One region of the Halomonas sp. A020 genome, then DNA from elsewhere that is predicted to be linked to it. Evidence: predicted binding sites of a transcription regulator. Region 1 holds the regulator's gene; the other holds the start of a gene.
What was found. Region 1 encodes PhoB, which activates phosphate uptake and scavenging genes when phosphate is short. Its sites were predicted from a motif close to TGTCATANNNNTGTCANA; they were not measured.

Region 1 (10,223 bases):
TCGGTGGCTTTGGTGACAGCGGTTTTGGTCGCTCCAGCGGGTTGGATGGCCTACGCGAATACACCGTGCCACAAAGCGTCTGGGTGGAAACCGCGCCAGAAGCCAGCGTGGCGTTTGGTTATGGCAGTGGCGTCGGCTGATCTAACGCCGGGTCGCGGAAGGCTTGCATCCAGCGCTGTAGATGGCGCAGTAGCAGGATGCTGGCCTTGGGCTGTTGGCGCCCTACACGGGTGACCATGTGGGCCTGAGAGCGCTGAAATAGCGGGTGATCGACGGGGCGTGCTACCAGCGTTCCCACTTCCAGGTCGTGGGCGACGGCAAACGCGGGCAGCAGGGTAATGCCCATGCCGCTGCGGACATATTGCGCCAGAATCACCATGGAGTTGGTGTTCATCGCCATGCGGGGGGCAATGCGAGCCTGCTGGAAAGCTTGATCGACCATTTGACGCACGCCATGGGTGGTATCCCACATGGCCATCGGCTGATCGCTAAGCTGAGTTAGCGTGAGCGGGGTGGCTTGGCAGGTCAAGGGATGACTGGGCGAGAGAATCGCCATCAGCGGCTGCGGGCTGGAGGCCCAGAAACGAAGTTGGGGATGAGTACGCTCATGGAACATCAAGCCAATGTGGCTGTGATCGCCCACCACCGCCTCGATGATGCCCGAGGTACCCGCCGTGTGGATGTCGAGCTGAATGCCCGCATAGCGTTGAGTGAACTCATGCAGAGGAGAAGCCACCAAGTCGCTGACAAACCCTTCGCCAACGGTCAGGGATATCTTGCCGGTCTCCATGCGCTGATAGGACTCCAGCGAGGCAATGAATCCTTCATCGAGGGCGCCACGACGTTCACAATACTCAAGCAGCATCTCACCTACGGGAGTAGGTGAGATGCCGTCGCGCTGGCGCTCCATGAGCGTCGCACCCAGGGCCTCTTCCAGCAGCGCAATTTGCCTGCTGACGGCCGAGGGAGCGATATCCAAGCGCGCTGCCGCTCGGCGCACAGAACCAGATTCCAGGGTAACGCGGAAGTACACTAAGCGTTGATGAGGTATGTCCATCGATAGCCGTTATACCTCTGCGGGATTGCCCCTTGACTGTTCGTTCCATGCCGCAAAGCTTGCTACAAATACTTCAACAATTTTTGCAGCTTGTTCATATCGGAGGAGTCGCCGACGAGGCGGACGTCTCCTGCCACCATGCCGTCCAGAAACGCCTGCTGGGTAGGCTTCTTGAGAATACGCAGCGCCGCGTCTTGATCGCGAAAGCGCAGCTCAAGATCTAGATCGACGGGCAACCCCTTGCCGGTGGTGATGCCGTTAGGCGCCATCCGGTAGTAGCGGGCGGTGCTTAAGTCTTCCGTAGCGACACCCCAGTCCAGGCCGCGCATGCGCTCGAGCTGCTCACGAAAGCGCGGCTTGCGGCGCAGGGCTCGCTTGAGCATAAAGCCCAGCAGCCACAGCGTCAGCGAAAGCTTCATTAGGAAACGGCGTCCTTGAGCGCTTTGCCTGGCTTGAATGCCACGTTTTTGCTGGCCGGAATCTGCAGCGGTGCGCCGGTTTGCGGGTTTTTACCGGTGCGGGCAGCGCGCTCGCGAACGGTAAAGGTGCCAAAACCGATCAAGGCGACGTCTTCGCCCTTGGCGACGCTGTTGGTGATTTCGTCCAGAATGACGTTGAGCACTTGTCCCGCTTTGTCTTTGGACAGGTCAGCACTTTCAGCAATCGCGGCAGCGAGTTCAGGTTTGCGCATAAAGGAATCTCCCTTGTGAAAAAACAGACATCAATGTTGTTGGTTGCTCGGCTTACCCCAGCAGGCGGAGCTTTTTTAGCCTAGTCGCGAACGCGGCGAAAATCAGCCTAGCAGGGTGGGGGCGGCTCTGGAAAGCTCCACTTTCCTTCTCACACAGCCGCCTGTCAACGCAAAACCAATCAAACGACCGTCTTTATCTTCGGCCAAGGCGGTGAAATCGTCACCGTCGCCTTCGATTCGCCAGCGTTTGGGTGGCTGCGTTGGGGGGTAGGCCACGATGGGCAGTAGCGGCGTTTTGACCACCACGGGCCATGCGCCAAAGCGAACCGCGGTAGGCGTGCCAGTGAGCGTCGCCGCCAACGCTTTAACGCTGGCTTGCAGCGGCTGGACATACATGGCGTTCACACCGTCGATACAGGCTGCATCACCCAGGGCATAAACGTTAGGCTGGCGAGTGCGGAGGTGGCGGTCGACGTGAATGCCGCTGGCACTTACGGTTAGGCCAGCGGCCTCTGCTAACGCCGTGCGTGGTATCAAGCCGGTGGCGAAGAGGACGAGATCTACCGCGTGCCGCTCGCCGTTATCCAAGTGCAAAGCTACGGCGTTGTCGGCCGCTTGGGAAAGCGTGTCCAAGCTGCGCCCTAGTGCGAGGCGAATGCCTGCCGCGTGAAACGCATTGGCCAGCGCATGACCCAGTGGTTCGGGCAGCAGCCGCGGCAGTGGGGCGCTCTCCGGCGCGATTACGGTGAGTTGGTGTCCGCCTGCGTGCAAGTCATTGGCGAATTCACAGCCAACGAGCCCGGCCCCAATGATCGCCACGCGGCTCGGCTGAGTGAGTGCTTCATGCAGGTGCCGGTAGTCGTCTAAGTCATTGACGGTAAAGCAGCGCTCCGCCAGTGCGCTGGGCACGCTGAATGGCCTGCGAGGGGCGGCACCGGTGGCCAGCACCACGTCATCGTAACGAAGCGTGGCGCCGCTGCTCAGGTGTAGCGTTTGGTTATCCACATCTAGATGCGTCACTTGGGTGTGGGTAATGACCTCGGCATTGAGTTCGTCTGCCAGTGCACTGGCATCGCGCTGGGCGAGCTTGTCAGGGCCGAGGCGTTTGGCAAAGCCGGTGGAAAGCAGGGGCTTGCTGTAGTCATCGCCGCTGTCTGCACTGATCAGCGTGATAGTGCGTGTATCTCCCTGGCGTCGCAGGGTACGCGCTAGCCCCACGCCTGCCATGCCGGTTCCGACGATCGCCAGAGCAGTTGAGTGAGGAGAGGGCGTGGAAGAGGTCGTGTGTGAGTTGGGCATACCGTCCCCTGACGTCGGTGGAACAAAAGCCTATAAACCACCATGTTACACTAGCTCACTCTCAATTGACTGCCCTGGAGGCCTAGGTGACCGCCCCCGAGTTTTCACTCTTTCCTCAGTGGCTGCCGGTGGCCGCTGCTCGGCCAGCCATGAGCGCGCCTTGGTGGCAGTGGGTCGCCTCCACGGATTCGTTGACCGCCCGCCTGATGGCCGCCGGTAAGCCGGGCGCATTTCGGGTGCGCGTGTTGCGCCAGACCATCGGCCTGCCCCAGCGCGATGAAGCCCTTGCCCTGGGCATTGCACACCGCCGCTATGCGTGGCTGCGTGAGGTGGCGCTGTGTATCGATGAAACGCCGTGGGTCGTGGCGCGTTCGGTGGCATCGCTTCACCACCTGCAGGGCAAAGGGTTGGGCAACTTAGGTGAGCGTTCGCTAGGCAGCTGGCTATTCCAGAAGCCTGATTTGGTGCGCGGGCCGCTGGAAGTAACGTCGGCCGCGCCGCCATTCAACCGGCTGACGCTGGGATCGTCGGCCAGTAGCCTTTGGGGGCGGCGCTCCGTCTTTGAGCACGGCGGGCTGTCGTTGCTGGTGCAGGAGTACTTTTTATCCACCATGACAGATGCACTGAGCCTGCCGTCGCGCTAGGCTAACGCAGCGACTTTTTCGACGAGGTAAGCATGAGCATGGACCGTTCTCTGTTGCGCCCAACCGGGTGGGCCCGCCTGACCGATTTCCTACAGCTAATGCGCTTGGACCGGCCGATAGGTACTTGGCTGTTGATGTGGCCAACGCTATGGGCGCTGTGGATCGCCTCGGACGGGGTGCCGGGCCGCGATGTACTGCTGATCTTCATTGCCGGGGTGTACGTAATGCGCGCGGCAGGCTGCGTGGTGAACGACTACGCCGACCGCCACTTCGATGGCCATGTAAAGCGCACCCGGCAGCGGCCGCTGGCCACCGGCCGTATTAGTGAAACCGAGGCGCAGCTGCTGTTCGTGGCGCTGGTGGCGGCGGCCTTCGTGTTGGTCCTGTTGACCAATTGGTTTACCGTGCTGCTCTCCTTCGGCGGTGTGCTGCTAGCGTTCATTTATCCTTTCATGAAGCGCTATACCCACTTTCCCCAAGTGGTCCTGGGGGCGGCGTTCTCCTGGGCGATTCCGATGGCGTTTGGCGCCGTGCTCGGCGAGGTGCCACTCGTGGCGTGGCTACTGTTCAGCGCTAACGTGCTATGGACAGTGGCCTACGATACCCAGTACGCCATGGTCGATCGCGATGACGACCTGAAGATCGGCATCAAATCCACGGCGGTGCTGTTTGGCAGTGCCGACCGTCTCATCATTGGCTTGCTGCAGCTTGCCACCCTAGCGTTGTTGATTTGGGTGGGGCTGATGGCGAGCCTGGGCGGTTTCTTCTGGCTCGGTGTGGTCGGAATGGCGGTAACCTTTGCCCATCAACAGCGTTTGATCGTTCACCGGGAGCGTGATCGCTGTTTCCAAGCGTTTTTGAATAATCACTGGTCGGGGCTCTTGGTCTTTGCCGGCATTGCTCTAAGCGAGTGGCCCGTGGCTGGCTAATATTGCTGGGTGTCATAGAATTGTCATTAAGTCATGGTGTTATCGTCACAGACATGTCATTGAACCGTTTTCGCATACATGAGCTTTCTTAGCACACCGTGAGGCCCTGGAATGACCGCCAAGACCGTACTGATCGTCGATGATGAGGCGCCCATTCGCGAGATGATCGCTGTGGCGCTGGAAATGGCTGACTATCGCGTGCTTGAAGCGGATAACGCCCAGGATGCCCACGCGATGGTCGTAGATCATCAGCCCGACCTGCTGCTGCTGGACTGGATGATGCCTGGCACCAGCGGCATCGAATTGGCACGCCGTCTCAAGCGCGAAGAGGCTACTGCGGAACTGCCGATCATCATGCTGACCGCCAAGGGCGAAGAGGATAATAAGATCCAAGGTCTGGAAGCGGGCGCCGACGATTACATCACCAAGCCGTTTTCGCCCCGTGAGCTGGTAGCGCGCCTGAAAGCCGTTCTGCGCCGGGCGACCCCGCGCGGCGTGGAAGATCCCATCGAAATCAATGGGCTGCTGTTAGACCCGGTGAGCCATCGTGTTAGCGCGTATGGAAAGGCGCTGGAGATGGGCCCTACCGAGTATCGATTACTGCAGTTTTTCATGACCCACCAAGAGCGTGCCTATACCCGTAGCCAGCTTCTCGATCAGGTGTGGGGCGGCAACGTGTACGTAGAGGAGCGCACGGTGGACGTGCACATTCGCCGGTTGCGTAAGGCGCTAGGGGAGGCGCACCAGAATTTGATTCAAACAGTGCGGGGCACTGGGTATCGTTTCTCTGCTCGGGTGTAGTCGTGCGCCTGTGGAGCCGTGAATGGTGGCGCATTACCTGGCTGGCGCTATTGGGCATGTGCCTGGGGTGGCTGGTGGGGTATCCCGGTGTGGGGCTCGCCGCTGGCCTCTTATTCTGTTTGATTTATCACTTGCGCCAATTAAAGGCGCTGTTCCAATGGCTGACGCTTCACCCTCACGATGAGCCGCCCGCGGCAACGGGGCTTTGGGGTGAGCTTTTCGATCGTCTCTACCGCTATCAAAAGAGCCAACGCATTACTCAAAGCCGCCTGCGGGCGACCCTTGCGCGTATTCAGGAATCCTCGGAAGCGATGCGTGATAGCGTCGTGATGCTGGATCGGCATGGTGATTTAGAGTGGTGGAATAGCGCGGCTACCGAGATGTTGGGCCTGCAAACCGCCCATGACCGCGGACAGCATATTACCAACTTGCTGCGCGACCCACGCTTCATTAGCTACTTCAATGCCCGGGAGTATGGCGAGCCGCTAACACTCACCTCACCCATCGATGAGCGGCGTATTCTGCAGTATCAAATCACGCTCTATGGTGATGACGAGCGCTTGGTCATGGCCCGGGACATTACGCGCTTGCATCGCCTCGAACAGATGCGCCGTGACTTCGTAGCCAACGTGTCTCACGAGCTGCGCACACCGCTGACCGTGCTGTCGGGTTACTTGGAAACCTATGGCGATTTGAAAGAGCTGCTGCCGCCCCGTTTGGGCAAAGGCATCGGTCAAATGGAGGAGCAGACCAAGCGCATGCAGAACTTGGTCAACGACCTGCTACTACTCTCTAGGCTCGAAATCGATCGAGGGGGAGAAGATCACCAGCCGCTTGCCGTCGGGCCGATGCTGGAGAGTATTCGCCGCGATGCGCTGGCGCTGTCTCACCAGCAACACAGCGTGCAGATCGTACTCGATTGCGAAGCGCGCCTAATCGGCAGTGAGCAGGAGCTGCGCAGTGCGATCTCCAACTTGGCATTCAACGCAGTGCGTTATACGCCGGAGGGAAGTCAAATCACGCTCCGCTGGGCGGCTCTGCCCAATGGCAGTGCCTGCATCGAAGTGGACGACGACGGTGAAGGGATCGATCCGGTCCATATCCCGCGTCTCACCGAACGCTTCTACCGCGTCGATAAGGGGCGCAGCACCGCCACCGGTGGCACTGGGCTGGGCCTGGCCATTGTAAAACACGTTCTCCTGCGCCACGATGCGCAGCTCCAAGTGGAGTCGTTGCCCGGTGAAGGGGCACTGTTCCGTTGCGTATTCCCGGCCACTAGGGTGGTCAACGAGTAAAAATGCCGCTCGGCCACTCGTTTCACCGGCCTCACCTCGTACACTCAATCCTTCCTCATTCGTCGATTTGCATAATCTATGTACAAGTGTGTCATATTGGCATGTAAGCATGGTCAAACACCGCGCATGTGCCATATGTAGCCAATTAACTCGCTATGAAATCGCGGCTGAAGCTATTTTGGCATGGCTTTATTTTTTTATAAACTATTGTATTTATATGTATTTTTCTATTTTTTTGAAATTTTGGCATGTCGGATGCAAAAATTCTGGTAAGGAAGATTACCGCAGGAACTGGTAAGACATGAAGTCGCTCTTCCTTACTAAAGCGGTATTTCACAGCGATCGAGGAGGCGGAATATGATGTCCAAGGAACTACTCAAGAAAGCTGGTATTTTAGGTGTAACGTTTGGTTTGGTAGCAAGCCCATTGGCTTTTGCCCAAGAGCCTGCTGACCCGGCCGACAATATTTCTCCAGACGAGCAGCCGGTGGAATCTCAGTCCAGCGATACTGCGATGCCATCTGATCATGGCAACCAAGATTTAACCCATGACGAAGGCGATAACGCCAGCGATATGGAGCCGAATTCCATGAGCGATGACTCGGATGCGACATACGACAGCACCGAAGAGCTTCCGGAAGAAAATAGCGGCATGTAAGTTGTAACATTTATTTGCAAAGCTGTTAAAAACTCTTACGCTTAGGAGTGAGCATTTAAGGGGCAAGGATGTCCTATAGCAAGGATGCTCAAAGATTCATGGAAAGAATCAGATAACGATCAATACGCTGGTCAGGGGATATACCAAGGTTGGCACCCCGCAAAAGGATAGGAAGCCAGACGTCAGTATCGTTGACAAGTAAGAGTGACCAAGACCCCGCCCTGCGGGGTCTAATTTTTTGTGCCTGCGGCATATGCAGAGGGTATGTAAGGTTTTCTTTAGAACGAGCCTGCATGAAAGTCTGCGGAATCTTTCTTAAGGTGAGTCATTCTGCGCCACGTACACGGCGCATGTGTCATTATTGCACAATATATTTGAGGTATTTTTGACGTTGCTGCATTATATTGCGCACAATGTAATTTGTATAAATACATGTTTATAAAATAATTTTTTATTTTCTATGTAATTTGGCATCTTGTGTGCAATAACTAGGTGTTAAGTTAGCCATTAGTCGTAGGCGCTCATGTGTTCTGGTTCTGGCCTACGCCGACTGGCTCCACGTTAAAGGAGTACGTAGCGATGTTATTTAACGAGTTAGCGAAAAAGACGGCTGTTCTAAGCGTTGCATTCGGTTTGGTTGCAAGTCCAATGGCCTTTGCCCACACGTCCATTGAATTGAATAAAGACCGTTCTGCAGGTCACGATATTATCGAGCCAAGCTCGCACAATACGTCAGGTCCGGCCCAGTATTCTACTAGTGACCTGATCCATGACGAAGGTGACACGCTGGATTACTCTACGTCTAGCAGCGCCAACGACTCAACCGATACAGCCACCCGCAAAACGGGCTATGACGCCAATGAGCTGAACCGCGACGAAGGTGACGGTATCCGTTGGTAAGCCCAGCGCTATATCCCCAAAACCCCGCCTAGGCGGGGTTTTTTGTGTCTATGCCTCCCACTGTCGCGTCGTCACGGGTTCACTACATCCTGTGTGCCGCGATAATGCCCGTCCCACATGAGCACTGCCCCTGCGACGGCGCCGGGTATCAAAAACAGATTGGCAAGGGGAATCCAGGTAACCAGCATGATCAACCCGCCGTAGGTAAGGCTGGGCCACCAGCGTCGCGAGAGGCGGCTGCGCATATCACGAAACGTGACTTTGTTATTATCCATTGGATAATCCAGATAGGTGATCGCCATCACCCAGGCGGAAAACAGCGCCCACAAAAGCGGCGCAAGTAGGTTGAGGCCGGGAATCCAGCTGAGAATGAACAGCGCCGCCATGCGCGGCAGAATATAGCCCAGCTTGACTAGCTCGCGCCCCAGTGCGTCGATGGCCGTTTTAGCCAGTCCGCGATCGTCCAGCGGTTCCCGCCCGGTGGCTTGTCGCTCGACTTTTGCGGCAAGAAAGCCGTAAAACGGTGCGGCAATGAGGTGAGTCACGAGGGTGAAGGTGAAAAAGATCACCACCAGCAGGCTAACGAAAAAGAGCGGCCAAATCAGCCAGGAGAGCCACTCCAGCCAACCGGGCACCATGGTCATGGCGCTATCCAACCAGCCTGAAAAGCCCTGGAATACGACGCTGAGCATACTGGCGTAGACGATGAGGTTGACCAGGATGGGGAGGAAAATGTAGCGCCGCAGCCCTTTTTGATACACCAAACGCGTGCCTTGGCTCAACGTCGTGATGGCATCCACCATGTTGTCTCCTTTAAAAACGCCCAGATGAGTCATCTGGGCGTATTGCAGGAGCAATGACCTGTCAGGTCAAGGCTTTTTCAGCATCTTCTGATCTAGGGTGTCGGGGTCGCTGTGGCGAATATCCAAGCCTTTCACCAGGTAGACCACGTACTCCGCCAGATTGTTGGCGTGGTCGCCCACGCGCTCCAATGCTCGGAGAACCCACATGATGCTCAACACGGAACTGATCGAGCGCGAGTCTTCCATCATGAACGTCATCAGCGAGCGCATGGCGCTGCCGTATTCGTCATCCACGGACTCGTCTTCGCGTACGACCTGCATGGCAAGCTCGGTATCGAAGCGGGCAAAGGCCGTCAGCGCATCGCGTAGCATCTTACGCACGTGTTCACTGATATGTCGCACTTCTACCAAACCACGAATACTGCTGCTGTTCTCACTCAGCAAAAGTGCGTTACGGGCGATTTTGCTGGCTTCGTCGCCTATCCGCTCGAGATCCGACGTGGCGCGAATGACCGCTAGTACCAAGCGCAGGTCAGAGGCGGCTGGCTGACGACGCGCTAGGACGCGGGTACATTCGTCATCGATCTGTAGCTGCAGGTCGTTGACCTGGCGGTCGTTGTCACGCACTTTTTCGGCGAGACGGCTGTCGCCTTCCAGCAGCGCGTGAACGGCATCTTGCACTTGTTTTTCCACCAGACCGCCCATGGCCATCAGGTGGGTTTTCAGCTCTTCCAGCTCCTGGTTGAACTGGCGAGAGATATGCTGGCTGTGGGTATCGCTCGTAATATCCATTGAGCACTCCTGACGTAACGTCGGTTGGGCCTAGGTCATGCGGCCGGTGATGTAATTTTCGGTGCGCTGTAAACGCGGGTTGGTGAACACTTGATCCGTTGGCCCGTATTCAACGAGTTCACCTTGCTGCAAAAAAGCCGTGTAGTCGGATACCCGTGCGGCTTGCTGCATATTGTGCGTCACTAATACCAGCGTGAGCTGGGATTTCAGGTTACGAATCAGCTCTTCGATTTTCAGCGTCGAGATCGGATCCAGCGCCGAGGCGGGCTCGTCGAGCAGCAGCACGTCGGGCTGTACGGCGAGCGTCCGGGCAATCACCAAACGCTGCTGCTGACCCCCGGATAGCTGCCACGCC
Region 2 (10,223 bases), 350 kb from region 1:
TAAGCGTTGTTGTCATCGACCGCTACCGTGAAGCGAGGGATTTTGTCACGATGAGCTAACGTCTCATGTGCCAAAGGATGGGGGCAGCTCGTGCGAATTTGTCGCATGTGTCAGTTCGATACATAAAGATTCGCCCTCGTGGGCGCTTCTGTGCTTAACTTGGCAGTGAGTGTTTTTTCTAAGTTATTGTTTTGTATGTTTTTATTTTTGTTTTTTCGAACGATGGCCTAGAGTCTGCAACACATTGAGTGTTATGAAGAGTATGACGTCAGTATCACCCTTTAACAGCGTGAGCAGGCTGACAAGCAATCAAGGAGGGCAGGACGCCCAATCAGCACCAGGGAAGTGAAAGGACACTCAGCCTGCTCACTCTTATCAACACAGGATGTGTTGGTCATCGACGCCAGGGAGTGGCAGCGGTGCAAAACAGCCATCTCGCTTCGGCGGGATGGTTTTTTTGCGTCAATTTTTTAACGAGTAACTCTCTGATTTGTCTATTTTTTAATATTTACAGCGTTATTTGAACAGCACTTGTACAGATGAAGAAGGGGTTTTGGTCTATCCTTTCGGTTAAACCAAAATTCAGCGGTTAGAAGACGTCAACGTAGCAACCGCGTACTTTCAGGGACAAGCGCTATGGCGATGGTACTGATGTTGGGCATGTTCGTCCTGTTTCTGGGATTTTCCGGGGTCGGCGTATACATGATGTTCAAGACATCCTTGATGGCGGCGACCGAAGAACGTGACGATATTCCGCCCGATAGGTAGTACCGCCACGTTGACCGTTCGCATCACAAAGCCGCGCGCTCCATCGCTATTTCATGAGCGATAGAGCGCGCGGCTTTTTTTGTGCGTAGCCCCAGAGCGGTGATGGCGTCTTGTCGTAGTACCGGCCGAGGCTAGCCCATCCAGTAAAGGCTCAACAGTGCAAAGCCATAGCCCATGACACCGCCAACCAGAACGTCACTGACGTAGTGCAGCCCAAGTCCTACGCGAGAAATGGCAATCAGCAGGCTAAGTGGTAAAACGATGGGCAGTAACCAGGGCGTATGGGCAGCCACCAAGACGCTAAACATGACGGCATGCATGGTGTGGCCGCTAGGAAAACTGTAGCGGTCTCGGGCAGGCTCACCGCAGTGCACGCCGCCCAAATACGTAATGAAAGGACGTTCGCGGCACAGTTTCGTTTTGACCAGTTTGTAGACCGTAATGGCTATGAGCGCGATCAGCGTGTACTGCAAAATGCGCCCCCATCCATTGGGTTGTAGCCAGGGCTGCGCTGTAATCAGTAGCACCCAAACGGGCCAATCGCCCAGTTTACTGGCCGCTTGCAGGGTCAGCCGCCAGGGGCGATAGAGCGAGAGGTGAGTGACTCGTTGGCAAAACCGCCACTCCCATAGATCAAGACGATCGAATACGACAAGCGGGCGAGCTCGCATGATTAGCCTCCTGGGCCTCGTTGAGGTAGCGCAGAAATTGCTCCGCGATGCCCGACCAGCTCTGTTCTAGGGCGCGTAAACGGGCAATTCTTCCTAGTCGTGCGTATTCGGCGGGATGCTGGCAAAGCGCGACGGCCGCCTGTTGAAACGCCACGGCATCGTTGGGTTCGACCGTGATACCGTTGTGCCCGCTCTGGATCAGTTCGGCGCTGGCGGCATGACGGTATGCCACCACCGCTAACCCGCTGGCCATGGCTTCGGTGATCACATTTCCCCAGGTTTCCGACAGTGATGGAAACACGAACATATCCGCACTGGCATAGTGCCGAGCCAATGCCTGCTTATCGATGAAGCCTGTGAAATACGCGTCAGGTAGTGCTTTTTCTAACTGTGATCTCCCTGGACCATCGCCGACCACCACAAGCGCCATGTCGGGGCGCACATCGCGCATGGCTTGCAGTGTTTCCTGAAGTAAGGTGAGATTTTTTTCTGGTGCAATGCGCCCTACGTAGAGGGCCACTGGCTGGTGTTCACTAACGCCCCACTGCAGCCGGAGTGCGTCATCACGAGAGGCGGGCGAGAAGTGTTCGCCATCGATACCCCGAGACAGCACCTGCACGTCGCGGATGCCCTGCTGGCGCAGTAACGTTGCCTGCTGCTGGGTGGGGACTAGCGTCAGCGCGCAGCCGTTATGAAAGTAACGCAAATAGCGGCGTGTGGCGGACGACAGCCAAGAAACCCCGTAATCGTGGCAATAGTGGTCGAAATTGGTGTGCCATCCCGCGACTAACGGAAGCTGGAGTTGCAAGGCGGCCTGCCGTGCTGCCCAGCCAAGCGGGCCTTGGGTGGCCAGGTAGACCACGTCGGGTCGATGCTGTTGCCAAAAGCGACGCACCGTGGCGGGGCGAGCAAAGCCCACCTGCACGTCACGGTAGCCGGGAATCGAACAGCGATTCACCTGTAGCTCGTGCCCGGCGTCTTGGGCAGCGCCAGCGGTTTTAGGCGTCGGTCGAATCACATCCACTGTGACCCCCAGGCGCTGTAATTCACGGCACAACCGGCTGAGCGTGTGGGCAACGCCGTTGATTTCTGGTGACCATGTTTCGCTAACGATACAGAGCCGCATGTGCGATTCATCCCTTTATCACGTTTGCGAACATAGTGCGCAGCCACAATGACATTGACGAGTCAGGTAGGTGAACAAGCGATGACAGCGCGGCTGGGCGCAGCGTGTTCGACGTTTAATTGTAGGTCTCACTATAAGTTGAAACGTTTATTTCGGATAACAGATAAATGTTAATTTTTGAGGACATTTTTATTTAAGTTTTTATTGATGAAGTAGACATAAATAAAATAAAACTTTAAGAAGAATGACATATACCTTCTCTAAGGTAGCCGATGACGAAGCAGTCAATGCTTCGGTCGTGACTTTACAATGTATAGTCTTAATGACTTGAATGGCGAATTAACGCTTTACTCTAGCTCAATAAGTGCTGACAACAAGCACGGGCGAATCTAAAGGGATCCATCATGTTTAAGAAAACGACACTTGCTCTGGCCGTTAGTGGTTTACTGGGTGCCTCTGCTGCCCAAGCGGCGATGGTTTACGATCAGGATGGCACTACGCTGGATATCTATGGCCGTATTGCCATGGGGTTCGAAGGTGGCGGCGCAGAAGAAAACAACGTTGATAATAGTGAAGAGTTTCGCAACTTTGGCTCTCGTTTACGCATTACTGCTGGCCATCAAATCACCTCTGATCTGCGCGCGTTTGCCCGCGTAGAGTGGCGTTTCACGGGCGATGAGCGGAATCAAGCGTCTGGCTTTGACGAAGTGCGTAACAGCTACATTGGGCTGGATAGTGAGCAGTACGGTACTTTTACTGCAGGTAACTTCGATAGCTTCTACGACAGCGAAGTGATGGGTGTATTCGACGTGTATGTCGAGCGCGGCTACGAGTTTGCAGGTGGTGGCCTGCAAGCACGGGGTGACTCTCTGGCGTATATGACGCCGGACCTGAATGGGTTCCAAGCATTCATTGCCGCTAAGCATTTTTCAGAGCGTGGTTTGGAGCCGTCTGATCAAACCAGCGAAGGGAACGTGATCGCTACTCAAGGGGGCGTAACTTATGCCACTGGCCCGCTGCGCCTGGCGCTGGGTTACGTCGAAGATACCGTTCGTGGCGGTGGCAATGGTGAAACACGCGTGGGTACGACCGCTGAATACGCCATCAATGACGCTTTCTCGGCACGCCTGGGTTACGAAACCCGCGGTGACAGTGACACTCAGGGCGGCGGCTTTGACACCGTTGGTCTGGGTGGCACCTTCGCTACTGGCGCATGGACGTTCTACCTCGATTACTACAACATCGAGCTGGACAATGTTTCCGACAGCCGCGATGCCTGGGCCGCTGCCGCGCATTACGATCTGTCCAACAACTTCGATGTCTTCGTGGAGTTGAACGATGCCAACGAAGATGCGGTGAATAGCTACGAAGATGACCTGTATTACGCGGTAGGTGCGCGTTATCACTTTTAAGTGAGCGTCTGGGTTTAATTCATGCCCTAGGTTCCTTAATGTTTTAAGCTTTGAAAGATCGTTTTTGCCGATGTGTTCATGACACATCGGCTTTTTGCGTTATGCTGTTTTATTATTTAATCGTGTGTTTAAGGAGAGAGTATGTCGTCCATCGTTGTGATTACAGGCGCAAATCGGGGCGTAGGGTTAGCCCTGGCTGAGCATTATCAACAGGAGGGATGGAAAGTCATCGGCGTATGTCGCCAAACGTCTGATGAGTTAGATCGTGTCGCCGTCAACGTGATAGAAGACATTGATGTGACCCAGGACGACGATATCGCGCGCCTTTCTGCGGCGTTAGCCGGGCACACCATTGATCTGTTGATCAACAACGCGGGTCTGCTGCGCGATGATGTGCTGGGAGATATCGAGATCGACAGCCTACGCCAGCAAATGGAAATCAATGCCTATGCACCGCTGCGAGTATCCGAAGCGCTGCTGCCGCTGATGAAAAAGGGCAGTAAAATCGCCAATATTACCAGCCGGATGGGCTCTTTAGCGGACAACGACTCAGGCGGCCGCTACGGCTATCGCGCGTCAAAAGCGGCGCTGAACGCCTTTGGTAAATCGCTGGCCATCGATCTTAAGCCTCGCGGCATCGCCGTGGCACAGCTGCATCCGGGCTATGTGAAAACCCGGATGGTCAACTTTGGCGGCCACATCAGCCCCCAGGAAGCCGCAACGGGCATTGCCGCCTGCATCACAGCGCTCAACTTAGAGAATAGCGGCGGCTTCTGGCACTCCAATGGCGAACAGTTGCCTTGGTAGACGTGCCTTGAGCCGACTGGGCATGCCTTAAATCACGCGCTTGCGGATTTGCGACGAGAGCTGCTCAAAACCAATCACCACCACAAGGATCACCAGAATAATGGTGAGCGCGCGGTCGTAGTTAAACAGCCGCATGGCGGCGGCGAGTTCGACGCCAATGCCGCCTGCGCCCACCAGCCCTAGCGTGACCGCTGAACGCAGCGCTTTCTCGACGCTGTATAAGCTGGTGGCCGTCATGGAGGCGAGGGTTTCTGGCAAAATCGCACCCCCAATCACGGATAGCCTGCTGGCCCCGGTGGCGGTTAGCGCATCGGAGGGACCGGGGTGGACTTCCTCGATCCGTTCTGAGAAAAAGCGGGCGGCAAAACCAATCGTATCCATCACGATGGCCAGCACGCCCGCCATTGGCCCTAACCCCACCGCGACCACAAAGATCAGTGCCCAGATAAGGTCGGGAATAGTGCGCATGGTGGCAATCATCAGCCGCGTGATGGAGCGCACCCATGGGGCGGGGGAGGTATTGCGCGCCGCCAGCAGAGCAAACGGCACGCTGAGGATAACGCCCAGCGTTACGCCGACAATGGCAATGTTGAGGGTTTCATACATCGACCATGCCAGTACGTCTAAATTGCTGAGATCCGGAGGGAAAGCCCGCCCTATGAAGTGACCTAGGTTCGTCGCCCCGCGTATCAAACGCTCGAGTGTGACATTGGTGGCCATGACGCCTTGTATAAACAGCGCTAAAAAGCCGAGGCTGATGCCCCAAACAAACAGGGAAGGGCGGCGAAAACGGGGAGGCAGGCTGCCAGTTGGCGGTAGCTTCGATGGCATGTTAGATCGCCCTAAGCGGTTGGTGGGTCGTGGAGGATGAGGGCGTTTGCTCGACACGGGTGTCACCTTGATAGAGCGCCTGCATATCGCTCAGCGTGGCCGCCTCGCGAGGCGTATCAAGCACTACGGTGCCCGCTTTCATGCCCACAATACGGTCACCGTACTGTTGCGCTAGCTCTAGCTGATGCAGCGTACACAGCACAGTGAGCCCACGTTCGCTCACTACCTCTAGCAGCAGATCCATAATCTCGCGGCCCGCTTTCGGGTCCAGGCTGGCGATGGGCTCATCCGCGATGATGATGTGGGCGTCCTGCATCAGCGTTCTGGCAATGGCGACGCGCTGCTGTTGACCGCCTGATAGCTCGCGACAGCTTGCCAGGGCCTTATGGGCCAAACCCACCCGGTCCAGCGACTGCATGGCGCGCTCGCGAAGCGTTTGGCTCGCGGTGCAAGAGAGCGTCGACAGTAAGCCAAGACGCTGCTGGCCCAGTGCGCCATACAGCACGTTTTGAAACACGCTGACGTTCTGTACCAAGTTAAACTGCTGAAAAACCACGCCAACTTTTTGACGCAGTGTGCGCAAACGCGGTTTGGAAATCTGCGAAAGCGATTCGTTGAAAATGTGAATGTCGCCCTGATCGTGGGGGGCTAAGCCATTGATACAGCGCATCAGCGTGGACTTACCGCAGCCGTTGGCCCCCAGCAAAATGACACACTCCCCTTTGGGGATGCTGAGCGTTAGCCCACGCAGGACATGTAAGCTGCCGTAATGTTTGTGAACGTTAGAAAGATCGATGGCATTCATACAAAAACCTCCTGCGCAGATGCCAGGAGGGAGAGTGGAACGACAGACATGAGAGACCTACCGTGTCTTGGTACTCAAAGAGCCTTTGCTCGATCAACGCACGTCCCTGTGCGATCACGATAAAGGGAGCGGTGGAAAACGAATTAGAGCGGAATGCCTGCTGCTTCGTAGGCTTGGCGCACGACATCGTAATCTTCATTGGTGCGGTCAAAGCCCAGCGAGGAGTCGCGGTTTAAAAACTTATCTTCGTTGCGGTCGGTGGCAATCAGCGCGTTCCACAGGGTTTCGCTGTTCTCTTCCAGAGTGCTGCGCAGTGCTGTTTTGCAGGCGTCGTCTAGCGATCCGCGCATCACCACTGGGTCGCCAGGCAGTACGTCGCTGGTGGCAATCACGCGATACTCGCCGTTCGGGTCCATCGCTTGAATCTCTTCGATATCGCGGTTACCGCCGCCCATGGCATCCACATCGCCGTTAACCAGCGCTGCAATACGGGCATCGCCAGCCATAATAATCTCAAGGTCGCGATCAATATCCAGCCCCGCATCAACCAGCATCTGGCTTGGGAAAATATGGCCGCTGGTTGAGCCCACGTCTTTCAAAGCGACCCGGTGGCCTGCCAGGTCTTCCAGCGACTGAATATCGCTATCGGCGGGAACATAAAAGCTGCTGCCGTAGTGGGGGCGTTCAATCGCAAACAGAATTTCAATGTCGCTTTCGCGGTCGAACAAGACGAACTCAGACGGACCTGCAAATACGAGGTCTACGTCATCATACTGCAGCGCAGTGCCTGCGGCGGTGCGGTTGCTCAGACTAAACATCTCAAGCGTGAGGCCGGTGGTCTCCTCAAACGCTTCAGCAAAGGGGCCAAACGCTTCTGCGAGCGGGCCCATTCCTTCAATGCCGGTATCGGCCATGCGGATAGGAGTGGGGCATACGTTGCTTAAATCGCTATTGGCGTGGGCGGTAGACACGGTAAAGGTTGCGGCGGCTATCGCCATCGTTAACAGTGTTCTCGTCATGGTCATGTTCCCTTCAGCTGTTTTTTTTGCGGTGACTACCTAGCGGTAGTCGCTCGTTATGATCAGCAGTAGGGTGGCAGTTCACTGTGACACTTAGGTGTAGTCAAGGTGACGGTATGATCACGTGCAGATGACAGACTAATGGCCTAGCCCCCTCACTCGACAAGGAGCATGGTTATGGATGCGTTACGAACAGGTATCACGCTAGGGACAGCGCTGTGGGCAGTTACCCCAGCAGCATTGGCGCAGTCGTTTACCCTCACCCTTTACCATACTAACGATTTGCATGGTCGCACCGATGCTTATCCGTCACTGATTACCACGCTCAATGAGGCGAAAGCCACCTATGGCGATGGCCTACTGCTGGACGCAGGCGATATTTTTTCCGGCACGCTCTATTTCAACGAGTTCCAGGGCCAAGACGCATTGGCCTTTATGAACGCAATGGGTTACGACGCCTTTGTGCCCGGTAACCATGAGTTTGATTTAGGGAGCCCCGAGGGCGGCCATCAGGCGCTGGCGGCCTTTTTCGCGGAGGCTGATTTCCCCATTCTGGGCGCGAACCTGGATTTTACTGCTGCCCCTGAGTTCGCTGAGCGGTTGGGTGAATCGGTCAGTGCTTCACCGCAGGCGGGCTATCTCTATGACGGCATCATTGTGGAACAAGATGGCGAGCAGATCGGCATTTTCGGCTTGAGCACACAGGACAGTGAAACGATTTCCAGCCCTGGTGAGGTCACCATTAGCGATTACCGTGAAGCGGCGGACGCCATGGTGGCGGCCTTTGAAGCGCAAGGGGTCAATAAGATTATTGCCCTCACGCACTTAGGCTATGACAGCGACCCCAGCGTCGGCAATGATCGTCTGTTGGCTCGGCATGTTGAGGGTATCGATATCATCATCGGCGGCCATAGTCACACGCAGGTAACGCCGCCGACGCTGGTGAGCCACTCCTCAGCGGGTGATGCGAAAGCACCGACGGCCATCGGCCAAGCGGGTGAGTATGGAAAGTATCTAGGTGTGATGCAGGTGACGTTCGATGCAGAAGGCGTGGTTCAAACGGTAAGCGGTGAATTACTTGCCACCGAAGAGCGCACGCCGGATGAGGCTGCGTTGGCACAGCTCGCCCCGTTTACGGAAGCGATTGAAACCCTGCGTGATCAGCAGGTGGGCGCAACGGCTATCCTTGCGTTGCCGAACCCTCGTCACGGTCAGGGCGATGCCATGAGCGTGCGTGCAAATGAAACGGCGCTGGGTAACTTGATTGCCGATGGTCAGCTTTACGCCGCACAGCGGGTGGCGCCAGACACCATCATGGCGTTTCAAAATAGCGGCGGTATCCGTGAAGCGCTGCCCAAAGGCGAGGTCACGGTGGGCGATCTGATTGCCGTGCAGCCGTTTGGCAATCGCCTCGCGCTGCTAGAGGTGACGGGCGCTGAACTGCTGGAGACTTTTGAAATTGCGCTCGCCAACGTCCCAGAAGAGAACGGTGGCTTTTTGCAGGTCTCCGCTGGGACAGAGTTGGTCTTCGACAGTCGCTTGCCGGTGGGGAAGCGGGTGGTGAGCTTGAAGGTGAATCGAGAGGGCGCGATGCAGACCATTGATCCCGATACCACCTATACCGTGGCAACCAATAACTTTACTGCAGCGGGCGGCGACAGCCACGCGGCGTTAGGGGCCGCCTATGATGATGGTCGTAACACCATCGTGGGCAATACGGACTGGGAAATGCTGCGTGACCACATCGCGGCACTTGGTGAGGTGTTTTACCAACCTGAAGGACGCATTACCGATCTTGCCCAGGGCGAGTAGCTTGGCCACCCGCCGAAGGCGCTAGGTACTTACGTACTAATGAAAGGTGCGCTTGCCAGTGGTGCTGTTGAACGGATGCAGCGCATCACCGGTAACATATACCTGCAGCGTTTCGCCTTCACGCACCGGCGGCTGGCCTGCCGTGCGAATCACCGTAGGCTGTTCGCTACCCGCCAAGTTAACGTAGAGATGGCTCTCTGCACCAGCAGCCTCGAACAGCATCAAGGTCGTGTCTAGTGTGACGTAAGGCACTGTTGGTAGGGTGAGCTGCATATCGTCTGGGCGTATGCCGACGGTATCGGTCTCTTTTGGCAACTGGCTTAGCACGCCTTGGGTGTCCTGCTGCTGCAGGTAGGCCAGCGGCAGCATGTTCATGGCGGGGGAGCCGATGAACTCCGCCACGAACATGGTGGCGGGTCGGGCGTAGATCTCCATCGGGGTGCCTACCTGCTCGATCTGTCCGGCATTGAGCACCACGAGCCGGTCCCCCAGCGTCATTGCTTCGAGCTGGTCGTGGGTCACGTAGAGGCTGGTGGTTTTTAACCGCCGCTGAAGCTGCTTGATCTCGACGCGCATCTGGACGCGCAGCTTGGCATCCAGGTTAGAGAGCGGCTCGTCAAACAGAAACGCGGCGGGCTCGCGCACTAATGCACGGCCCATGGCCACACGCTGGCGCTGGCCGCCAGAAAGTTTGCGCGGCTTGCGTTCTAAAAAATCCTCAATTTCCAGCATCTTGGCCGCTGCGCGCACCCGCTGTTCAATAGCGTCTTTCTTGAAGCCGCGATTTTTCAGGCCATAGGCCAAGTTGTTGTACACCGTCATGTGGGGGTAGAGGGCATAGTTTTGGAACACCATGGCGATATCCCGCTCGGCGGGCTCAAGTTGGTTCACCACTCGCTCGCCGATCTTTAACGTGCCTTCAGTGATGCTCTCCAGGCCTGCCACCATGCGCAGCAGCGTGGATTTACCGCA

Region 2: a site for PhoB is predicted at 7,558-7,575, ahead of phnD (phosphate/phosphite/phosphonate ABC transporter substrate-binding protein). Genes of this name have one in related genera too.

Annotation. Positions count from the first base shown of each region.
Region 1 covers NZ_AP022850.1:1,182,189-1,192,411, reverse strand. Annotated here, with positions in the region: gene FRH_RS05515 (aldehyde dehydrogenase family protein) at 1-140, shown strand, start outside; gene FRH_RS05510 (LysR family transcriptional regulator) at 119-1,057, opposite strand; gene FRH_RS05505 (hypothetical protein) at 1,120-1,476, opposite strand; gene FRH_RS05500 (HU family DNA-binding protein) at 1,476-1,748, opposite strand; gene FRH_RS05495 (FAD-dependent oxidoreductase) at 1,851-3,047, opposite strand; gene FRH_RS05490 (chorismate lyase) at 3,134-3,691, shown strand; gene ubiA (4-hydroxybenzoate octaprenyltransferase) at 3,730-4,620, shown strand; gene phoB (phosphate regulon transcriptional regulator PhoB) at 4,732-5,421, shown strand; gene phoR (phosphate regulon sensor histidine kinase PhoR) at 5,424-6,716, shown strand; gene FRH_RS05470 (hypothetical protein) at 7,074-7,373, shown strand; gene FRH_RS05465 (hypothetical protein) at 7,953-8,273, shown strand; gene cysZ (sulfate transporter CysZ) at 8,345-9,076, opposite strand; gene phoU (phosphate signaling complex protein PhoU) at 9,143-9,868, opposite strand; gene pstB (phosphate ABC transporter ATP-binding protein PstB) at 9,899-10,223, opposite strand, start outside.
Region 2 covers NZ_AP022850.1:1,534,689-1,544,911, forward strand. Annotated here, with positions in the region: gene FRH_RS07160 (hypothetical protein) at 637-768, shown strand; gene FRH_RS07165 (phosphatase PAP2 family protein) at 900-1,439, opposite strand; gene FRH_RS07170 (glycosyltransferase family 1 protein) at 1,402-2,565, opposite strand; gene FRH_RS07175 (porin) at 2,970-3,977, shown strand; gene FRH_RS07180 (SDR family oxidoreductase) at 4,119-4,784, shown strand; gene phnE (phosphonate ABC transporter, permease protein PhnE) at 4,812-5,615, opposite strand; gene FRH_RS07190 (phosphonate ABC transporter ATP-binding protein) at 5,617-6,420, opposite strand; gene phnD (phosphate/phosphite/phosphonate ABC transporter substrate-binding protein) at 6,564-7,439, opposite strand; gene FRH_RS07200 (5'-nucleotidase C-terminal domain-containing protein) at 7,617-9,251, shown strand; gene FRH_RS07205 (sn-glycerol-3-phosphate import ATP-binding protein UgpC) at 9,288-10,223, opposite strand, start outside.